DNA from 2 places in the Weizmannia sp. FSL K6-3076 genome. Region 1 is predicted to be linked to the other one. Evidence: riboswitches for the same ligand, from Rfam matches in the RefSeq annotation. Region 1 holds a riboswitch; the other holds the start of a gene.
What was found. Region 1 has a riboswitch for cyclic di-GMP ahead of NSS95_RS13120 (hypothetical protein). Riboswitches for the same ligand answer to the same signal wherever they lie in the genome.

Region 1 (10,299 bases):
GGGTTATGATTCCGTTGCATTGGAATGCGATGTAGAACTTGGCGGGAATGACCAGCACTTCAACCTGCTGATGGGCAGGCATCTTCAGGAGCAATACGGTAAAGAAAAGCAGGTTGTCCTGACCGTTCCGCTTATTGAAGGCCTGGACGGCGTGGAAAAAATGTCAAAATCGAAAAACAACTATATTGGAATTGATGAAGATCCAAATCAAATGTACGGAAAAGCGATGTCGATTCCCGATCATTTGATGACCAAGTATTTTCACCTTGTCACAGATTTAGCACTGGAAGAAAAAATGAAAATTGCACACGACGTTGAAGCGGGGCTGCTGCATCCCCGCGATGCCAAAATGCTGCTGGCCAGGACGATTGTCCGCATGTACCATGGAGAAGCTGCGGCAGTCCAGGCAGAAGAAAACTTCAAAAATGTTTTTCAAAAAGGAGCATTGCCTGCCCATATCCCGGCTATGCGGTGGGACGGAGATAAAACAATCAACATCATTGATTTACTCGTGCAATTGAAGCTGCAGCCATCAAAAAGTGAGGCCAGAAAAATGATTCAAAACGGCGGCATCCGGATAAATGGAGAAAAAGTCAACGATATCCACGATGCTGTTCATGTCACAGACGGCCTCATCATACAGGTAGGAAAGCGAAAATTTGTAAAATTGCAGGCCGGGGAAGTCTGACAGGCAGCCGGGAAAATGCAGTGCCGGCAGGGGCAATACGTTTTCAATACTGGCAATACGGACAAAAATAGGTCTTATGTGAAGAAATTTCTTTTTTCCTAATAGGGGTGCTGCATCGCGGGCATGGTTCATCTTCCCTGCCGTGAACGTACATTTGATAGCATCCCGTTTTGCCATCTCCCTTATGCAGCGGATGTTCCATATAACCTCCCTGCTCAATCCCTTTTTGAAGAATAAACCGGATCGACTCATACAGACGGGCAAATTGCTGATTGTCAAGATGGCCCGTTTTTTGATCCGGCCGCAACTGCGCATGCCATAATATTTCATCGGAATACCGGTTTCCAATCCCGGCCAGCACTTCTTGATTGGTTAGTACCGTTTTAAGAATGCCCCTTCTTTGTTGCATCCGTTGTTGAAAAACAGCTAATGTAAAATGGGGATCAAGCGGTTCGGGGCCGATTTTTTCCAATTCCGCCCGAACCGCTTCCGGTGTTAATAGATGCAGGTATCCTAAGCGCAACCCAATAAAAAACAAGCGCCGGTCTCCAAAAGAAAGTTGGACTTGTATTGTCCGGTCCGGTTTGTCTTCCTCTTTGCCAAAAAACATCCATCCGCCCAGCATCAGATGCAGAAGCAGGCACGAACCATTTTCGAGCTGGAAAATTAAATACTTTGCGCGTCTTGAAATCGATTTGACCTTCTGATTGGCAACGGCCTTCGTAAACTTGCCGGCAGGTATATTGATCGATTTTTCCCGCTGAATCATGGCATTTGTAATGGCCCAGCCGCCAATCAATGACGCCAGCCCTTTTTTATAGGTCTCCATTTCCGGCAATTCAGGCATTACGTTTCCTCCCCATTCATGCGAACTGTATGAAACAGTTTTCCCCGAATGGCGGGGATTCATGAATCATGCCTGGCTGTCCTGCCGTTGGCAATGTGCGGTGATTCAGAAAGTACAATTTGCAGGATTATAAAAATAGGGCGGTGTTGAATGATAAACAGCATGGGGACAAACCGGCATTTTCTTGCTTATCCCCGTGCTGCAGCATAGCTTCTATCATAAGCTGAACTTGCTATTTATAAACTGAATTTCTGGAGAGACTCATTTATTTTATGGGCCAATTGGTGCTGGTGGTCTACCATTTCTGCCGTTTCTTTCATTGCCAGTGATACTTCGGAAATATTAAATGACATTTCCTCTGTACCCGCAGCAGATTGCTGGCTTGTGGAAGATACATGCTGTATCGCCTTGTTGACTTCCTCAATTGCATTTGCCATGTCATTCGAAGCCTGGGCGATTTCAAGCGACATACGGTCTAAAAATTCCGCATCGCGTTCGTACTGTTCCCCTATACGGACCATCTTTTCATAGTCGGGATTCACTTTTGTGTCCACATAGTCCAGAATTTCTTTTGAATGATGAATAAGGTTTGAAAAGGCTTGCTGGACCTGGCTGGTGACCACCCGGATATTTTCAACCGATTGGGTGGATTGTTCAGCCAGCTTTCTGATTTCTTGAGCGACTACTGAAAAACCCTTTCCTGCTTCCCCTGCCCTTGCCGCTTCGATCGATGCATTTAAGGCAAGGAGATTGGTCTGATTCGCAATGTTTCCAATCGTATCCGCCAACATTTTGATTTCCTCTACAATTTTCGCTTGTTGAATGGATTTCAAAATATTTTCCGCTTTTTCCGTATAGATTTGATTGGAAGAGCCTGCAGATGACGTTGCTTCCTCTCTTACTTTTGTCCCCCGTTTCTTAATTTCCTGCGCGATGTTTTTTCCTTCATTTGCCTTTTTCGCTAATTTCTTCGTTGAACTTTCAATTTGTTCAGCAGAGGCGCCAATTTGCTGCGTACTGGCACTTAATTCCATTGCGCCATGTTCCATCTCATTTATGGTTTCCTTCACATCTTCCATGACATAAAACAGTTCCGTCATGGTTGCTGATAATTCATCTGAATTGGCATCTACACGGTCTATTCCTTTTTTTAAATCTCCAACCAGATTTCGCATATTGCCAGTTGCATTATTCAAGAAATTAGAGATCGTGCTAAATTCATCTGCGCCTAAAATCTCCAGCGATTCAGCCAGGTTACCCGACTCCAGGCTGGAAGCGTATTGCTTCATTTTCAATAACTTCCCGGTTAACCGGAAGGATGACCATAAACCTACACCAAGATAAAGGATTGCGGCAACAGACACAAACCAAATGGTTAAATGTTGCGGGATGATGAACATGCTGCCAACCAATAAAATGCCAATGAGGATATAAGGCAGGATAACGGTTTTGATTTGGCCCATTGTAATGGCTTTGGACAATTTTTTTATTCCCATGGTGCAACTCCCTTCTTTATGAAACAGACTAAATGCATTTAATGTTTATACAACATGGCACAAGCAGATGTTCCAGCGCCAACCGACCAAAATATGGCATAGCTGCCCCTCGTTATCCGGCCGGTGCTTAAAGCACGTTCAAAAGCCATAAACGGGCTGGCGGCTCCTGTGTAACCATATTCCGTGCCCACAATCGGGAACTTGCTTATGTCTTCTTTGAAAATTTCCCGGATTTTGTATATATTTTTCCGTGACAATTGGGAAAAACAAAAAGCCTGGATATCCCTCGTGGTTAAGTGGTTCCGGCTGAGCAATTTTTCAACAAGCGCGGCAGTGGACAGGAAAGCATTGTCATTGTTTACATTCTCCCATTTTATTTTCCCGTTCTTTTGTTCGGCTTTTCCTTCAACCAGTTGGGATACACCGCAAGCCGGAAAAGTAATTTTATCAATTGATTCTGTGTTCACTTGATAGGCTGAGTCGATAAACCCTGTTTTAACATGATGGCTTTTTTCCAGCAATACAGCAGCGGCCCCGTCTCCGAAGCTGGCATATGTAACCGCATCCTCCTCTTTTGCAAAACGGTGCATTTGCTCAGAGCCCACGACAAGTGCACGCTTGATATGCGGATTTGCAAGCATATTGCGGCTTACTTGATCCACAGCCACCACCATTCCGACACATGCCGCATTCATATCATAAACAACAGCTTCTTCTTTTCCGCCCAAAGCTTGATGGATGGCAACCGCATTCGGCGGCCAAAAATATTCAGGTGTCCCTGATACAAATACAATCATATCGAGATCACGGCCGGCCAGCCCGCTTTTTTCCAGCACTTTCTTTGATGCTTTCATTGCCATCGTTAAAGTGGTTTCGGTTTTATAATCTGCTATGTATCTGTTTTCTCTGCCAAGCGCTTGCAAAAGTCCTGTAATATCTTTTCCTTGCTGGCGAAAATGGGCCACGTAATAATCGTTATGGCGCACCTTTTCAGGATGATAGACAGAGACTTCTCTTATTGTCACACTCGAATCCATTTTTACTTAACTCCTTCAAGCTGTTTTTAACGTGAAAGTTCCAATCCCGCTTGTAAACTATTGATAAATTCACCCGTAAAATTCACTTTTTTCGCGATTCTCTTCAGCTGTAAACGCGGCGTCACCCTTTTCGGTGTAACCATTAGAATTTTTTTAAATCCTAAACTCATATACAACGCATAGCTCTTTTCAAGCACCGGCAAAATTTCGGGCTTAAATGTCCTTAAATCGGATGAATCCACAATTAACGAATAATTTTTCACATCTATTTTTGAAACTTCTTTTTTTAAATCGTCTACAAACGTAGATGCCTGTTCTGTTGCGGCAAATCCGCCTAATGTAATGATAAAAGCTTTATGACTGTTATCTGTTTGAAACTGTGCCATCCTTTTGCTTCCTCCTGCCCTTATTAAATGAAGTTCTTCACATTTGATATCAGCACAACGAAAAAAAGACTAATCCCCTACCGATTAGCCCTTTTGATGTAAAATCGGTAACTGGCTGACATGGTCATCTGACTTTAGTCCCTTTAGCTTTGCGTCTTCAACTTTCGATGAATTTGCCTTTTTCAATTTTTATTGGAATTTTGCCGAAAAACATGGAAACCTTACCAAGTATTCCCACAGCCTTTATCATTATATAAATATATTATAATATATGTCAATAGGATCATTTTCCGGCCTGCTTTAAGCATAATTGACGTAGTTTTTTGAAAAGCGCACGAACTGATTTCCTTATTTTAAAATTGCGGATAACTTCAAAAAATCTTAATAAAACCAACATAGATTAATAATAAGAGAAAGAATAAAGTTTGAATTATTTTTGTTATAAGATGTATTTCAGAATTGAAATTCAAATCAAAAAGGATACTGGCAATAACATATAGTCCTGTTATGATTATCAATATTTTTAAAAACGGCTTCATCAAATACCCACTCCTTATCTTATTCTCTCAAAGCGGGGATTTTCCTCCCTCAGCCTTAAACAAAGAGGGGGCTTCCCTTCAAACACAAAAAGAGGACGGAACATTTTTCTCCCCGGCTTCCGCTCTTTCTGATCCCCATAGACGGTTTCCCCAATTGAATCAAAATCCGTTTTTATCCTTTCCCAAAACTGCAGAATCAGGAGCAGCCCGCTAAAATTCGTATGCTTCTTTAAATGAAACGCATATTTGATTTTCGGGTCAGAGGTGATATAATTCACCTTAAAGGTGCCCTCCTTTCTGGTTTGGTAGTTCTGTTCAAGCCCAATTATACCAGAGGTTTAGGGCACCTTTTCATTTTAAGCTTCTGTTTTCCTGTCGCAATTCAGGTCTATAACCATGATGGAACGGTATCGCTTTTTCTCATTTGGGAATATAATCAGCCTAAACTATACCAAGCAAGGAATTGATCAGAACAGGGTTAACCAAATTCGTTTAGATGGCTGGAAATTGAACAAAGAACAAATAGATAAATTTGCAAATCAGAGTTATTCTAGGATAACCATTGAGTTAAATATTTTGGTTGGGATTTATAAGCGGACGAAAAGAAGCGTAATGGGGAATTTTTTTACAACGGAGGGAGTAACCTTGCGGCAAACTTCTTTATTTGAAAATGACAATGACCAAAGCCGTCCCTTGGCGAGCAGAGTGCGTCCCAAAAGTTTAGACGAATTTGTCGGGCAAAAGCACCTGATAGGTAAAGGAAAATTTCTTAGAGAAATGATTGAACATGACCGTGTTTCTTCCATGATCTTCTGGGGACCTCCCGGCGTAGGGAAGACAACGTTGGCGAAAATGATTGCAAATCAAACACAATCGGTATTTATAGATTTTAGTGCTGTTACCAGTGGGATTAAAGATATTCGAAACGTGATGAAAGAAGCTGAAGAACGCCGGCAATTAGGCGAAAAGACAATTTTGTTTATCGATGAAATCCACCGATTCAATAAAGCACAGCAAGATGCCTTTTTACCGTATGTGGAGAATGGCAGCATTATCCTTATTGGCGCAACCACTGAGAATCCGTCATTTGAAGTCAATTCGGCCTTGTTATCGAGGACTAAAGTGTTTGCCCTGCATAAATTAACAAGCAGTGAAATCGTGGAATTAGTGAACTACCCACCACTTATTGACCTTGCGGTCTAATTGAAGTGGGGGCTTCTCGACTTATCGTTGCTTTTACTAGCCAACGAAAACTGACCGAGCTAACCCTCTTGTTCCAAGAGTTTTGTTACTTATGATAACGCTAATAAGCGTATACCTTCATTTTTGATATTGATTGCTGAATTATAGTCGCGATCTGCCACATAACCGCACGAACAACGGTAGGTGCGTTCAGATAGTTTCACAGGTTTTTCTGCACCACAACAAGAACACTTCTTAGTGGAGGGAAACCACTTATCAATTTTCACAAGTTGTTTCCCTTGTTCTTTTAGCTTATACGCTAAGAAAGTAGTGAACATCCCCCAACCGTTGTCGTGAACGCTTTTCCCAAAGTGAAGGGCTTGAGACATCCCTTTCATGTTCAAGTCCTCAATCACGACAGCATCAAAGTTAGAAGCTAATTCTTTTGACTTATGATGAAGAAAATTCATGCGTTGGTTCGCCACTTTCTCATGTAACTTAGCCACTACTAGTCGTTGCTTGTTCCAACGTGCAGAACCTTTCTTGCGTTTGGACAGAATGTGCCCGGCTTTTGCTAATTTTTCTGACATCACACGATAATAACGAGGATAATTGGCTTTCTCATTCTCGCTACTCACGTATAATTCAGCCATAGCAAAATCTAGCCCAATGACATTTTCTATTGTTTTAGGCTGTATATCTTTTTCGTATTCTGTTAGTACGGAAACATAGTATTTTCCTGACTTTGTTCTGGAAATGGTACAGGATTTCAATTTATAATCAGCAGGAATTTCTCTATGCTGTTTGATTTTTACAAGCTTGAGTTTAGGCAACTTGATATGACCATCTTTCAATTCGATGTTTCCATTGACTAAGTTAGTTGTATAGGATTGTTTTGCTTTACGATTTTTGAACTTTGGAAAATCCGCATTTCCTTCAAAGAAATTCTTATAAGCAGTCTGTAAGTTCATTTGTGCATTTGCCAGAGCTAAAGAATCCACTTCTTTTAGGAATGGAAATTCACTTTTATATTTTGCAGGAGTCGGAAACTTTTGCTTTTTAAGCGATTCTTTATCATTCTTGAACTTTTCATACATTTCTTTGCGTTCAGCTAACATCTTATTGTAGACAAAGCGAACACAACCAAATGTCTTAGCTAATAATGCGGATTGTTCTTTGTTTGGTAGTTGACAGGCCCCGCACTCAAAAAATAGCATTGACACACTTCTCCACTACCTTTGAACACCGCATTTCCCCAAATGCATCCTTTTCCAAAGTATGGTGTCCATTCCTTTACATAGCCGGTGTGTCTACCTTAAATTGTTCAGCCACGTATTTTGCATACGTTTCATGCGTACGTACCAATTCATCATGTGTACCTGATCCTGTGACCCGGCCTTTTTCGATAAAGTAAATCTTGTCGCTGTCCACAATGGTTGCCAGGCGGTGGGCGATGACTAAAGTCGTGCGGCCTTTCATCAAGTTGGTTAAGGCTTCCTGGACTTTCATCTCTGACTCACTATCAAGACTCGCAGTTGCTTCATCCAACATTAAAATCTTGGGATTGCGCAAAAAGGCCCGGGCAATGGCAATACGCTGGCGCTGGCCGCCGGAGATTTTCACCCCGCGTTCCCCTACCTCTGTGTTAAGTTTGTCAGGCATTTCTTCGACAAATTTGCGTGCAAAGGCTAAATCTAAAACGTTCCAAAGTTGTTCATCCGTATATGTACCGTCTAATCCATACGTCAAATTGTCGCGGATTGTCCCGGCCATAATTGCAGAATCTTGTGAAACGTATCCGATTTGGCTGCGGTAATTTGTTAAATTGATCTCTTCAATATCCGTATCCCCAAATTTGATTGATCCGCTTGTTGGTGCATAGAAACGTTCAAGCAAACTAAAGATCGTCGATTTGCCGCCGCCGGAAGGGCCTGCAAAAGCAATGATTTCATTTGGTTTTGCCGTAAATGATACATCTTTCAGGATGGGTTCATCCGGCGCATCTTCGTAGGCAAAGTCCACATGTTCCACTGATAAAGTTTTGCCAGCCAAATCCAATTCAATGCCCTTCGTAAAATCTTCTGGCTTTTCAGCAAGCAATTCTTGTACACGGCGCGTTGAACCCGCAGCCTTTGCCATTTCTGAAAATAAGGTTGCAATGACCGGCACGGCCCCAATCAAGTTAAACAAATACATCAGAAAGCTCATTAAAATCCCGATTTGCATTTCACCAATTGCAATACGGTGCATCCCATAAGCAAGAAGCCCAAAGACCATACTCATAAATACCATCATCATGATGGGTTGCATTGTTGCATCAAAGACAGCTTCTTTTTTTCCAACTTTAAACAGTTTGTTTATTTCATTATTGGCACGAACTTGCGCTTGTTTTTCTGCGTTCGAAGTTTTTACCAACCGGATTTCACTTAATGTTTCACTTGAAATCCCGTTAAATTGGGCCATCGCCTCTTGGCGGATATGCCCGATTTTTGTACCAAAGGCCATGATCGGCATCATCAAGATGACGACGATTGGAACAGCTACAACCATAGCGGCCGTCATGTGCCAATCCATCTTGAACATCATATATACTGTCCCGATGACAGTAATGATGCTCGCGAGTGTCTGCGGGAAAGTCACAGCCAGCAACTGTTTGACTTGTGCAGTATCGTTTACCAGACGGCTTGAAATTTCACCAGCTTTAACAGTATCGAAGTAGCTCACTTTCAAGGTGGTTAACTTCTGCCACAAGCTTTTCCGTAAGTTTTGGATTACATTTTCTCCAAAAATCCCCAGAACCGTTCCGCCAATTGCAGAAACAATGGCTGAGATGACAAATAGTGCGACGACTTTCCCTAACAACCCATAGTCAATGCCTTTTGAAAAATGATTGACAAGGGATGATGCTAATTTCGGCACATAAATTTGTACACCGGATGAAACAACCAGCAGTAAGACACCCATCGCCAGCAAAAGATATTTCGGTTGCGTCGTTTTGATGAGTTTCATAAATTGTCCAATTGAAAATTTGGTTTGATCTTTACGGACTGAACCATTGAATCCACTTTCCATTATCTTTTACGTCCTTTCTTCCAGCCATCGAATCCGCCGCCCATGAATCCGCGGCCGCCGAAGCCGCCAAACCCGCTGCGCTCTAGCATTTGTTCCCGTGCACGGCCGAAACGGGCACTCATTTTCCCAAAAAGTTCCCAGCGTTTATCATTGCTGAAGACTTCGTGGAGCTTATCATGAAATGCTTCGCTTGAAATATTGGAAACCATGCGTTCAAGATATTGATCCAACATTTCAAGCTCATCCTCTGCAAACCCCTGGAAGAGGACATCTTTTAGTGTAGTTGAAATTGAACTGCGCTCTTTTAAGCTTTCACGGCCTTTATCCGTGATTTTTACAATCGTTACACGGGAATCTTGTTCGGATTTTTCACGCCGGGCAGTGCCGGCTTCTTCAAGTTTCTTGATAATTTGCGTTACACTTGACGGCTTAATATCAAGCACTTCAGAAATGCGGCCCGCTGTCACATTTTCTTCCGCTGCCAACAGCTTCAGCGTTTCAAAAGCATTATCTGTTTTTTCTTCTACTGCATTTACAAAGATGAGAAATGGCTGGTGCGTAATTTCCAATAATTTATCCAGAATTTCATCTTTTTTCATTTTAAAACCTCCAAAATTATTTGTTTAGTTTTTATTTCCTTTGACAAACTAAATGATATACCGGATTATTTTGTTTGTCAAGATAAAAACTAAGTAAAAAATAGGAGGGGGAACGGAGGGGGAACGGAGAAAAAACCATCGAGATAATGCAGGAATGATAGCGGCTGGACAGAAAAAAGCCCTGAACTCGGGAATCTTAGTGATCCCGAAAACAGGGCCTGTTGGCTAAAAGTTTATGATGTGTCGTAAATGTTTAATTGGCGGTCACAATTTCAGCTCCAGATTCGCCACACACTCCACATGGCTTGAGTTGATAGAATTGATGTCTGTTGGCCATTATAGAAACCATCTGTACGTGGAAACATGTCAATGGGTTTTTCGGCCATTTTTGAAAAACCGTCGTACGAGGAAACATGTCAATTAACAATAACGCCAACCACTGAATGTGCAATT
Region 2 (10,299 bases), 2.5 Mb from region 1:
TTGGGAAGTCAGCCGGTGTGCCCGGCGAAAAACTTGGCAAGCCTGTTTGCAACCCGGAATGGCTTCCGTTACAATGGGGTTAAAAATTTTCACAAAAAGGAGTGTCGCCATATGTCATTGGAAGATGTCAAAGCCTATTTTAAGCAGTGGGATCGGGAAGAAGATGTTCTCGTCCTGTCGTCATCAAGCGCGACGGTTGAACTTGCAGCTGAGGCGCTGAACACGGAACCGGAACGGATTGCAAAAACGCTTGCGTTCAGGGGTACCGGTGAGGAAGAAGCCCTTCTTGTTGTCACCGCGGGAGATGCGAAAATCGACAATAAAAAATTCCGGCAAACATTCGGCGGGAAAGCGCGGATGCTGTCACCGGAAGAAACGCTTGAGCATACCGGCCATGCTGTCGGCGGCGTCTGCCCGTTCGGTTTGAAAAAAGATTTGCCGGTCTATATGGACGTCTCACTCAAACGGTTCACGACCGTATTTCCGGCATGCGGGAGCGGCAACTCGGCAATTGAATTGACCTGCGAAGAATTGTATACATACGGGAAGGCCGAAAAATGGGTGGACGTCTGCAAGGGCTGGAAAACGGTGGAAGATTACCAGCAAGTAGCTGGGACTGGTGTCTTATCGGATCCGCAATAATCTACGTGTCGCTTCAGACTTGCCTTTGAGATGGAAAGAGGCCCCGGGTACGCGCCGGAAAATGCTTGATATATAATTAGGGCTTCCTGAATAAGCAAAATTCCTAGATTTGGCAAGGATGCTGACAGCTTTGGCATAAATTTAATGCGAGGCCTTCGTTTTTGCTTGCTTTCTTAATGTAGACGCGCCTTATGTGAAGGAAGGCCATCTTTTTTTCGTGCTTTCTTAACGTAGACGGGCTCTATGTTAAGAAAGGCCGTCAATTTTTCGTACTTCCTTAACGTAGACGCCCTCTATGTGAAGAAAGACCTTCAATTTTCCGTGCTTCCTTAACATAGACGGGCTCTATGTGAAGAAAGGTCATCTTTTTTTCGTGCTTCCTTAACGTAGACGGGCTCTATGTTAAGAAAGGCCGTCAATTTTTCATGCTATCTTAACGTAGACGCGCCCTATGTGAAGGAAGGCCGTCTTTTTTCGTGCTATCTTAACGTAGACGCGTTCTATGTGAAGAAAGACCTTCAATTTTCCGTGCTTCCTTAACGTAGACGTACTCTATGTGAATAAAGCTTGATAGCGGATTCAATATATAGAGAAGACAGAATCGCATTTTCAAAGATGAATTTTTCTAGAGATTACTAACAAATTGGGCACAAACGCAGAATTGGATTTGTTCGGCAAGTCCTAACTTAAGTTCATATGATATAGACAAAAACGGCGGGACACACGATCGTGTTTTCCCGCCGTTTTTATGGGTTCATATAAGCTGCTTTGATTTAGTCATGGTATTTTTCAGCAATGGCGTTAGCGGCAACAATGGCATTGTACACATCATCAGGCGTAACCGGGAATGGTTCGTTGCCCATTGTGTCATCCTCGGCACAGGCATCTTCCGCCACTTTCCGCCATTCGGCTTCCACAAATTCTTCAACGCCGAGGTCCTTCAGTGTCAGCGGCAGGCCAACTGCTTTGATAAAGCGGATTACCGTTTCAAGCTCTTCTTTTGGCGCGTTTTCAAGAACGAGCTGTGCGAGCAGGCCGAATGTCACTTTTTCGCCGTGCTGTGCACGATGGAGGGCAGGGACAGCGGTCATGCCGTTATGGATGGCGTGTGCTGCGGCAAGGCCGCCGGATTCCGCCCCGACACCGCTCAAATAGATGGTCGCTTCAATGGTATCCTGCACTGCACGGGTTGGCACTTTGTTTTTCACGGCTTCCACTGCTTTTACGCCGTTTTCGAGAATCGTTTCGTAGCAAGTGCGGGCAATGGCCAGGCCGGTGAGGGATGGCTTCATTAAAACAAGGTTGTCGCCGTTTGCCGCGTAGCAGGCGCGCGCTTCAAAATAAGTGGCAAGCGCGTCCCCGATCCCGGCGGCGAAAAAGCGGACCGGTGCTGCAGCTAAAATTTCCGTGTCTGCGAGCACGACATCCGGATTGCTCGGCAGGAACAAGTAACGGTCAAAAGCGCCGTCTTCTTTGTAAAGAACGGCAAGGGCCGTGCACGGTGCGTCAGTGGAGGCAATCGTCGGAAAAATGACAACCGGAAGTTTTTCATAATAAGCGGTTGCTTTTGCGGTATCAAGCGTTTTTCCGCCGCCGATGCCGACAATGACATTGGCGCCTGCTTCACGTGCAAGCCGGCGGTTACGGTCTACTTCTTCCTGGGTGGTTTGATAATTGAACTGTTCGAAAGTTGCTTTCCCGCCGCCTTCCCGGACAGATTTTCCGGCTTCTTCTTTTGCGCGGCCGAGGATGAATTCGTCGCAAATCACATAGGCATTGTCGCCCAAATCTTTTATGTACGCATATAAATTGGCAAGCAGGCCGTTCCCTACGATAAACTTTTTCGGCGATGTAACGGATTTTACAGGAATTTTCATAACATGTACTGCCTCCTAAACATTTTTTTCTTTCTACACTCTCATTATATTAAAAATGTAAGCGGAAACCAAGGTAAAAGATGTGAAAAATAAGATCATCCCATGTTATAAAAAAACAAATAAATATGATGATTGAAAACGCGTTCAAAAACTTTTATAATATTGTTATACAACAGTGCTGGTTTTTAAACAGCAAGGGGAAACAGGGAGAAAATGAAAATGGGAGGGGAGTCCATGAACGTGCCGTTGGTGTTGACGGAATTTCTGGATCGCGCGGTGCTTTTGTACGGCGGGAAAACAGCGGTGTATTGCGGGGACCGGGCGTTTACATACCGGGAGCTGAACGGCAGGGTGAACCGGCTGTCGTACGGGTTAAAAAATCTTGGCATTGAAAAAGGGGATCGGGTGGCCTATCTCGCGCCGAATACAGTGGAAATGCTGGAAGGCTTTTACGGGGTTTTCCAGCTGGGGGCGGTGATGGTGCCGCTGAATATCCGGCTGACCCCGGAAGACTACCGGTTTATTTTAAATCACAGCGGATCGAAAGTATTGTTTGTGGACCAGGAGATGTACCATTTGATCGAGCCGGTAAAGGATGAGCTTGAAACGGTGGAGCAAATTATTATCCACTATAAAGAGGATGACTGTGCTGAAATTGATTATGACCGTTGGCTGGACAGATTTCCGCCTGAGCCGTTTCCGCGTGCCGGCCTCGATGAAAACGATGTGTGCAGCCTGCTTTATACGAGCGGGACAACCGGAAATCCTAAAGGCGTGATGCTTACCCACCGCAATAATTATTTGCATGCATTAAGCGCCATGTACCATTTGCGCGTTACGGACCGCGATGTCTATCTGCATGTGCTCCCGATGTTCCATGTAAACGGATGGGGCTCGCCGTTTTACTATACAGCAAACGGGGCGACCCATGTCTGCCTCCGCAAACCGTCGGCGGAAGCCATTTTCACGGAAATCATCAGGCATAATGTGACGGTGGTGCATATGGCGCCAACTGTGCTGAACAGCCTGTTGCAGTACAACGCGGAACACCATCCCGCTATTGAACAGGACGTGCGTGTTGTCATCGCCGGAGCTGCACCGCCGCCCGCATTTGTGGAACGCGTGGAAAAAGAACTCGGCTGGGAATTCATCCAGGTGTACGGCATGACGGAGTCAACACCGCTCACCCTTGTATCTGTCATTCGTTCGCAGCTTGGCGGGCTGGACCGTGATACACAATTGCGGTTGCGGGCGAAAGCCGGGTTTCCGATGATCGGAAGCGATGTCCGGGTTTTACGGGAAAATGACGAAGAAGTGGCCCATGACGGGAAAGAAATCGGCGAGGTCACGGTAAGAGGCCATGGTGTTATGCTCGGATACTGGAAAAACCCGGAAGAAACGATGAAAACGATCCGGAACGGGCGGCTCTATACAGGGGATATGGCGACCGTTGATGAATACGGCTATATCGATATCGTCGACCGTAAAAAAGACATTATTATCAGTGGCGGAGAGAATATATCCTCTATAGAAGTGGAAGGAGTGCTGTATGAGCATCCGGCTGTCCTTGAAGCAGCGGTGATTGCTGTTCCACATGAAAAATGGGGGGAGACCCCGCATGCGTTTGTCGTCCGGAAAGCAGATGCGGCCGCAACAGAAGAAGACATCATCCGTTTTTCAAGGGAAAGGCTTGCCCATTTCAAAGCCGTGACGGGTGTGACATTTGTGGATGAGTTGCCGAAAACGGCATCTGGCAAAATCCAGAAAGTCCGCCTGCGCAATGAATACTGGGAAAAGCTCGGGAAAACAGAGCGGTTTGTAAATTAGGGCTTGCTGAACGAATCCGATTCTGCGTTTGTCCCAATTGATCAGCAAGCTCAGAAGAATCTATCTACGACAATGCGTGATTCTGTCTTCTCTAATACGTTGAATCAGCTTTCGAGTGCAAGCTTTTCCCTCGATTTTTTATAAAACGCTTGCATTTAAATTTTGAATAAAGTTGTCAGCCTCCTTTCCAATTTAGAAATTTTGCTTACTCAGCAAGCCCTAATGAACATGTCTGAAACAGATCCGGCAAAACGCAAGGCCGCCGAAAAGCACAGGACAACGCGTTACATTTCGGCGTAAAACAGAGGAAAACATTTCACATCCATGCCCCTTGCTTCAGCGATGAGGCGGGGGGCGTTGGAGGAATCGCCATAAACGATTTCAGCAGCTGCAGACGGCAAATTTTAACCGAATTGCCCTTTCTTATCCTTTGACTGATGGTTTCTTTTGGACAGAAATACAGTATAATAGGATAAAAGACCTATATCAAAGGGGCAAATCCATTGAAAAATGGAGACGCAAAACTACAGGGGCTACCGGTTTTCTAACCATGCCAGCCAGTTGCTAATGCGCAGTGAAAAGCCGAAGTTTGGCCTTTGTTTTCGTTTGCAAGTTCCCCGGAGATTGATCAGAAAGGCGGGGCGGAAATGGGCAGGAAAATCGAGACATTGGAAGATTTTAAAAGAATCCTTTATCTTTGGATCAGCCCGCTTTTGATCGCTGCCCTTGCGATTTACAATTTGGTCCCTCACACAGGCACCCGTACAGCTTTATTTTATCTCGCCACGACGCGGATCCTGATTGCCTGGAACGCTCTGTTTCTCATCTGCATGGTTTTCAAGCGTTATTTCCGCTTGTTTGACTATGTGAATCTCGTGATCCTCACGGTTTATTATCTTGCCATCGTGATGGACTGTGTTTTTCAATACATGGTTCCGGGAAAAGAGGGAGCCATCGGAATTTCGATCATTTGGAGCCCGCTTCTATTTCTCTATATTTTTATCACGTTGAAAAAGCGGAACGGGATCATTTATTCGCTCGCTTTGTTCGTGACTACGCTTCTGATCGGAATGCCGCGGTTCCGCCATTTTTCCTTTGACTATAAAATATCCATGCTGATCTTTTACCTTGCCAATCTCGTCTATATCGCCATCTTTTGCATTTCTCATTATCTCTTAAAAGTATTTAGAGAATTGGAAGAGGAAAAGAAAAAGGCTTATTCGGACATGTTGACCGGGATTGCCAACCGACGCCAGGTGCAGGCATGGCTGGATGCTGCGGTTAAACACGCGGACAAAACCGGCACATCATTTTCCGTGATTTTTTTCGATATCGACTATTTTAAACAGGTGAATGACCAGTTCGGGCACCAGACAGGAGATGAGGTGCTGAAGGAATTTGTCCGTCTTTCCTCCCGGGTGATTTCAGCGAATGATTACATCGGACGCTGGGGCGGTGAAGAATTCATCATCATTACAAAGGATGAATTGCCCCAGGCAGAGGAACTGGCGGAATATTTGAAAGCAAGCATTAGCCGCCATTCATTTGGGCATGCGGGAAAGCTGTCCGCAAGTTTCGGTGTGACTGCATATACACCGGGGGATACAGCAGAAACCATTGTAAGGCGGGTGGACGAAGGGCTGTACAAGTCGAAGGGTCAGGGCAGAAACCGGATTACGGTGCTGTAAGGCAGGGAAAAGGCGGATTTTCTTCATTGCATGTGGCGAACATTTAGCTGGCGGGTTTGCAATCAAAAAACCGTATGACAGCGGTAGTCCATTTAATTAACAGACTTGCTGCTCATAAACTGGGGTATGCGATTTGGCATGGAGAGTGCCTATAACCGCGGACGAACCTCAAAATTTGCAAAATCACTACGCGAGGCAGGGCATACGTTTGCGGCGGCACACTTCCGCTTGCGGAGCCTAAGCGGGGACTGCCATTTAGAAGTTCGCCGGTTTGCCCTGCCAGATGCTTTTTATACGGCGTATATATAATTTTCCATAAATGCATAAACCTGCTCGGCATCCGGTGGCTGTATGTTCAGCCGTTTTTCACAGGCTTCCAAATACGGCTTGAGCGTGCTGTCGCTTTTTGCCTCCTCGAGCGTAAGGCTGCCCTGTACGAGGCGGATTGCCGCTTCTTTTACCGTGTTATCATCCGTTTGAAACAAAAGATATGCCAAGCAACTGTACCGATCCATTGTTCTGCCTCCCGGAACCTTTTTATTCCCTTTTCGATAAAAGCGGCAAAAATTCCTGCAAATTTGCAAAAAAAGAAACAAAAAAGCAAGACCGGTGCGACAGGCCTTGCCTTATGATGCTATTTTAATCCGATATATTTTTTGGCGTTTCCATCCGGGGTGCGAGGCGCATCCTTTCTGGGAGCAACGAAATGGCAATTGCAGCCAGAATCAGGGCGCCGCCGAGAAAGAAGCGGCCGTTCAGGTTTTCATGGAGCAAAAGCCAGCCGAGAAAAGAGCCGGTGACAGGCTGCAAAAACATAAACAGTGACCCGCTGCCGGCCTCTACCATTTCAAGCCCTTTGTTCCACAAGAAGAAAGCGCCGGCTGTAGAGATGACGCCGAGATACAAAATACCTGCCATCCCCCAAAAACCGCCCGATGATACAGGCCAGGCCATCATGGCTTCGCGGGCGGCAAAAGGCGTTGTAAACAGCAGCCCGAACAAAATGGCATATGTTGTAATGGTTAACGAATCCATTTTCCAGGAAGCCACTTTTACATAAACGGACAGAAGTGCCCATGTAATCATCGCTCCAGCCAGAATCAGGCTGCCCCAAAAATAGGTTTGCACGTGAATGTCCCAGCCGATCACGATGACAACGCCCGCGGATGCGGTAATCAGCGCCAGTATTTTGCGCGCGGTCAATTTTTCTTTTAAAATGAAGCGCGCGAATATCACGATAAAAACCGGAGAAGCGGATGTAATGATCGCGCCGGTATGGGCGTCCGCTTTTTGCGTCCCGATAAACTGCATGGCAACGGATGCAAAATAGCCGATAAACCCGATCCAGGCGAGCAGCAGCCAGTCTTTTTTTGTAAGGCTTACCTTTTCCTTTTTCTTTCTGCCGGCATGCAATATCGCGTACAGTGCGGCAAAACCGATCATATACCGCAGCCATAAAAGCGTAAGCGGCGGTACGAAGTTTAAGACATATTTACTGACCACATACATCCCGCCCCAGATGCCGGATGCAAGTGCGAGGCAAAGTGCACCTGCCCATTTGTTTTTCACAGTCATCAACCTCCGTCTTTATTTTTTATCTAACAGCCAGACGGGGGTTTTGAAGCGGCTGTTCGTCCCCCGCATCAGGAACGAACAGGCTGGTCATTTTCAAACAGATCAAGATACAGACGCACAAACAGCACCTCCCACTATAATATTCTTAATTTTAACATATTTCCTCCCACGCAGCGAATAAAATAAATAAAATCATGAAAAAGGGGAAGTTGGACGTGATTGTAAAACAGCGGGAATATCCCGCACAAATCCGGGCGGGAGAGGCGTTGCTGGGGAGGCTGCCCAAAAGGCATCCGCTGTATGGGCAGATTGCGGAGGATGTAAAAAAGTGGAGGGCGAAATATAAAAGGGAGAAGCGGGCAGACCGTTTTTTGGAGATTCTTCCGTCCGACCAATTCCATGTTTACCATGCACTGCCCATTGCAAATACATGCCTGGACGGGTTAATTCTCACACGGAATCTTGTTTTGATTATAGGCTACACCCATTTATCCGGCGCGATTTTTCCGGATCCGGCTTTTGCCCAGCTTATCCAGCAAAAAGGCGGGAAGGAAAAAGGCTGGCCGGAACCGTTTGCGTGCCTGCAAAAACAAAGAGAAATCTTGTGTACATGGGCCCGTATGCGGCATTTACCCGAATTGCCGCTGGAGTATTTGCTTGTCCTTTGCCATGAGGGGGCCGAGTTGAAAATGCCTGTTGCCAATTCAGCAGACGAATTGAGGATCTGCCCAGCAAGCCAGGCTGTTTATAAAGTGACAAAGATGCTGGAAACATACAGCCAGCTGGTCCTGGACGGCAAGCATTTTAAAAAATGGCACAAGCATTTGCTGGAATGCCGCGAAAATCCGGGGATCTGTCCGTGGCCGGTTGACCAAAGCGAAATGTATACGGGGGTCGGGTGCCCGCTGTGCCGCCGTTTTGAAATGGATTTTAACAATGGCGCATGGCACTGCCAGGTTTGCGGGCATGCCAGTAAAGATGCGCACCGTAAAGCGATAGAAGAGTTCTATTTGCTTTTTGGCCGGGATGCGCCAGATGAAGCGCTTTGTTCCTTTTTGCGCGTGGATGCACTAACAGCGGCACAAATCGTGCGCGAGGCAGCGCATTAGTCCGTAAACTGTGATGCCAGCCGGAGGACCGGCACTTTGCTTGAAGCCCGCCGGAAAAAGATCTTCATCCGGTTACGGGGGAACAGAATAATTATTGGCTGCCCCGATAAAATACTATCTAGGAATTTTGGTTTCTGAATCATAAACTAAGAAGCATTGGCCTGGCGTACAAGTAGCCCAAATCTATACGTTTCCCCACTGCCCATTTGGCGGCTGTATAGAAAACCGGCGGGTGCATAAGCTATTGAAAAAACGGTAACGCTGATTTCGAGGATCAAACATGATTGGGTATGTTGTTTCCCTCATTGTTTTTAATCTGGCTGTTTTTTGTGCCAATAAGCGGCTTTCCCCCGGGCAGATCGTACAGATTTGGACGTTTACCATAGCTTCCCACCTGGTTTTTGATGTATATATCGATTACAAGTAGCATGGCTACTGGTATTTTACAAAAGGGGTGGACTGGGAGAATCTCCCGGGTATGATTTGTTTGCTTCCGCCTGTGAATATTTTGTATCTTAACTGGTTTCCGTTTGGAAAAAGATGGCCAAAAAAGATACTTTATATTGCTGTTTGGGAAGTGCTGATGCTGGGGTATGAGTGGATCACCCTGCTGCCGGCACCATGGGGCTATTTTCATTACGGATGGTGGGATTTCACCATTTCGGCGCTTGTAAATCCGTTCCTCCTGCTCATTGTGGCCGGGTTTTACAAATGGGTTGTCTGGCTGGAAAACAAAAAAACTGTACCTGCTGAGCAGCAGCTACAGTGAAACAGTCCGGTTTTTCTGCCGGAGATAATCGGTATGGTCATGGATGGCGGGGTCTTCTGTCTGGATGGTCGTATGGCGGATGCCGTATTTTTGTTCGAGCATCTGATTTACAGCTAAAATGACGCGCATCGGTTCAGATGAATGCTTGACAAAGACATGGGCGGTCAGCGAACAATGGTCGGAAGTAATGTTCCAAAGATGCATGTCATGGACGTCTTCAATGCCCTCAATTTGATACATATCTGTGCGGATCTGCTCTAAATCAAACCCTTCCGGCACGGTGTCCATCAGGATCAAATAGGAAGCCCGGACGATTTTGGCGCCGCCGTAAAAAATGACGCCGCCGATTGCGATGCTGATGAGCGGATCAAAGAAATTCATTCCCGTAAAATAAATGAGCAGGGCGGAAACAATCACGCCGGCCGAATTCAATAAGTCCCCGATAAAATGCCATAACGCGCTTTTGACATTTAAGTTTTCTTCTTCTTTTGTGCTCCGGTGCAACACAATGGTGAGGATAATATTCACAACAAGCCCGGTCACGGCAATGAGAAACATCCACTTAAAATCAATGGGTTGCGGATGGACGAGGCGCTTGATCCCTTCAATGAAAATGCCGATTGAAATGCCCGCAAGCGCAAGCCCGTTCAGGAACGATGCGATGATTTCAAAGCGCAAATAGCCAAATGTATATTTGCGGTTTGGCGGGCGTGTCGCCATGAACAAAGCAAGCATGCTGAAGAGGAGCGCAATGACATCTGAAGCCATATGTGCCGAGTCGGAAAGCAAAGCAAGCGAATGCGAAATCAGAC

Region 2: it holds a riboswitch for cyclic di-GMP, as region 1 does, so the genes downstream of both, NSS95_RS01210 (GGDEF domain-containing protein) here and NSS95_RS13120 (hypothetical protein) in region 1, are expected to answer to the same signal.

What each region holds. Positions count from the first base shown of each region.
Region 1 covers NZ_JBBOWU010000001.1:2,728,760-2,739,058, forward strand. Annotated here, with positions in the region: gene tyrS (tyrosine--tRNA ligase) at 1-688, shown strand, start outside; gene mutM (bifunctional DNA-formamidopyrimidine glycosylase/DNA-(apurinic or apyrimidinic site) lyase) at 732-1,535, opposite strand; gene NSS95_RS13110 (methyl-accepting chemotaxis protein) at 1,772-3,031, opposite strand; gene NSS95_RS13115 (3-oxoacyl-[acyl-carrier-protein] synthase III C-terminal domain-containing protein) at 3,070-4,068, opposite strand; gene NSS95_RS13120 (hypothetical protein) at 4,095-4,454, opposite strand; cyclic di-GMP riboswitch class I at 4,558-4,642, opposite strand; partial or broken gene NSS95_RS13125 (hypothetical protein) at 5,050-5,271, opposite strand; partial or broken gene NSS95_RS13130 (AAA family ATPase) at 5,639-6,163, shown strand; gene NSS95_RS13135 (RNA-guided endonuclease TnpB family protein) at 6,286-7,392, opposite strand; gene NSS95_RS13140 (ABC transporter ATP-binding protein) at 7,469-9,247, opposite strand; gene NSS95_RS13145 (MarR family winged helix-turn-helix transcriptional regulator) at 9,247-9,846, opposite strand.
Region 2 covers NZ_JBBOWU010000001.1:235,724-246,022, forward strand. Annotated here, with positions in the region: gene NSS95_RS01195 (YbaK/EbsC family protein) at 112-642, shown strand; gene NSS95_RS01200 (glycerol dehydrogenase) at 1,416-2,519, opposite strand; gene NSS95_RS01205 (long-chain-fatty-acid--CoA ligase) at 2,754-4,346, shown strand; cyclic di-GMP riboswitch class I at 4,830-4,915, shown strand; gene NSS95_RS01210 (GGDEF domain-containing protein) at 4,994-6,034, shown strand; gene NSS95_RS01215 (hypothetical protein) at 6,325-6,549, opposite strand; gene NSS95_RS01220 (DMT family transporter) at 6,674-7,603, opposite strand; gene NSS95_RS01225 (NERD domain-containing protein) at 7,825-8,718, shown strand; gene NSS95_RS01230 (hypothetical protein) at 9,197-9,487, shown strand; gene NSS95_RS01235 (cation diffusion facilitator family transporter) at 9,479-10,299, opposite strand, start outside.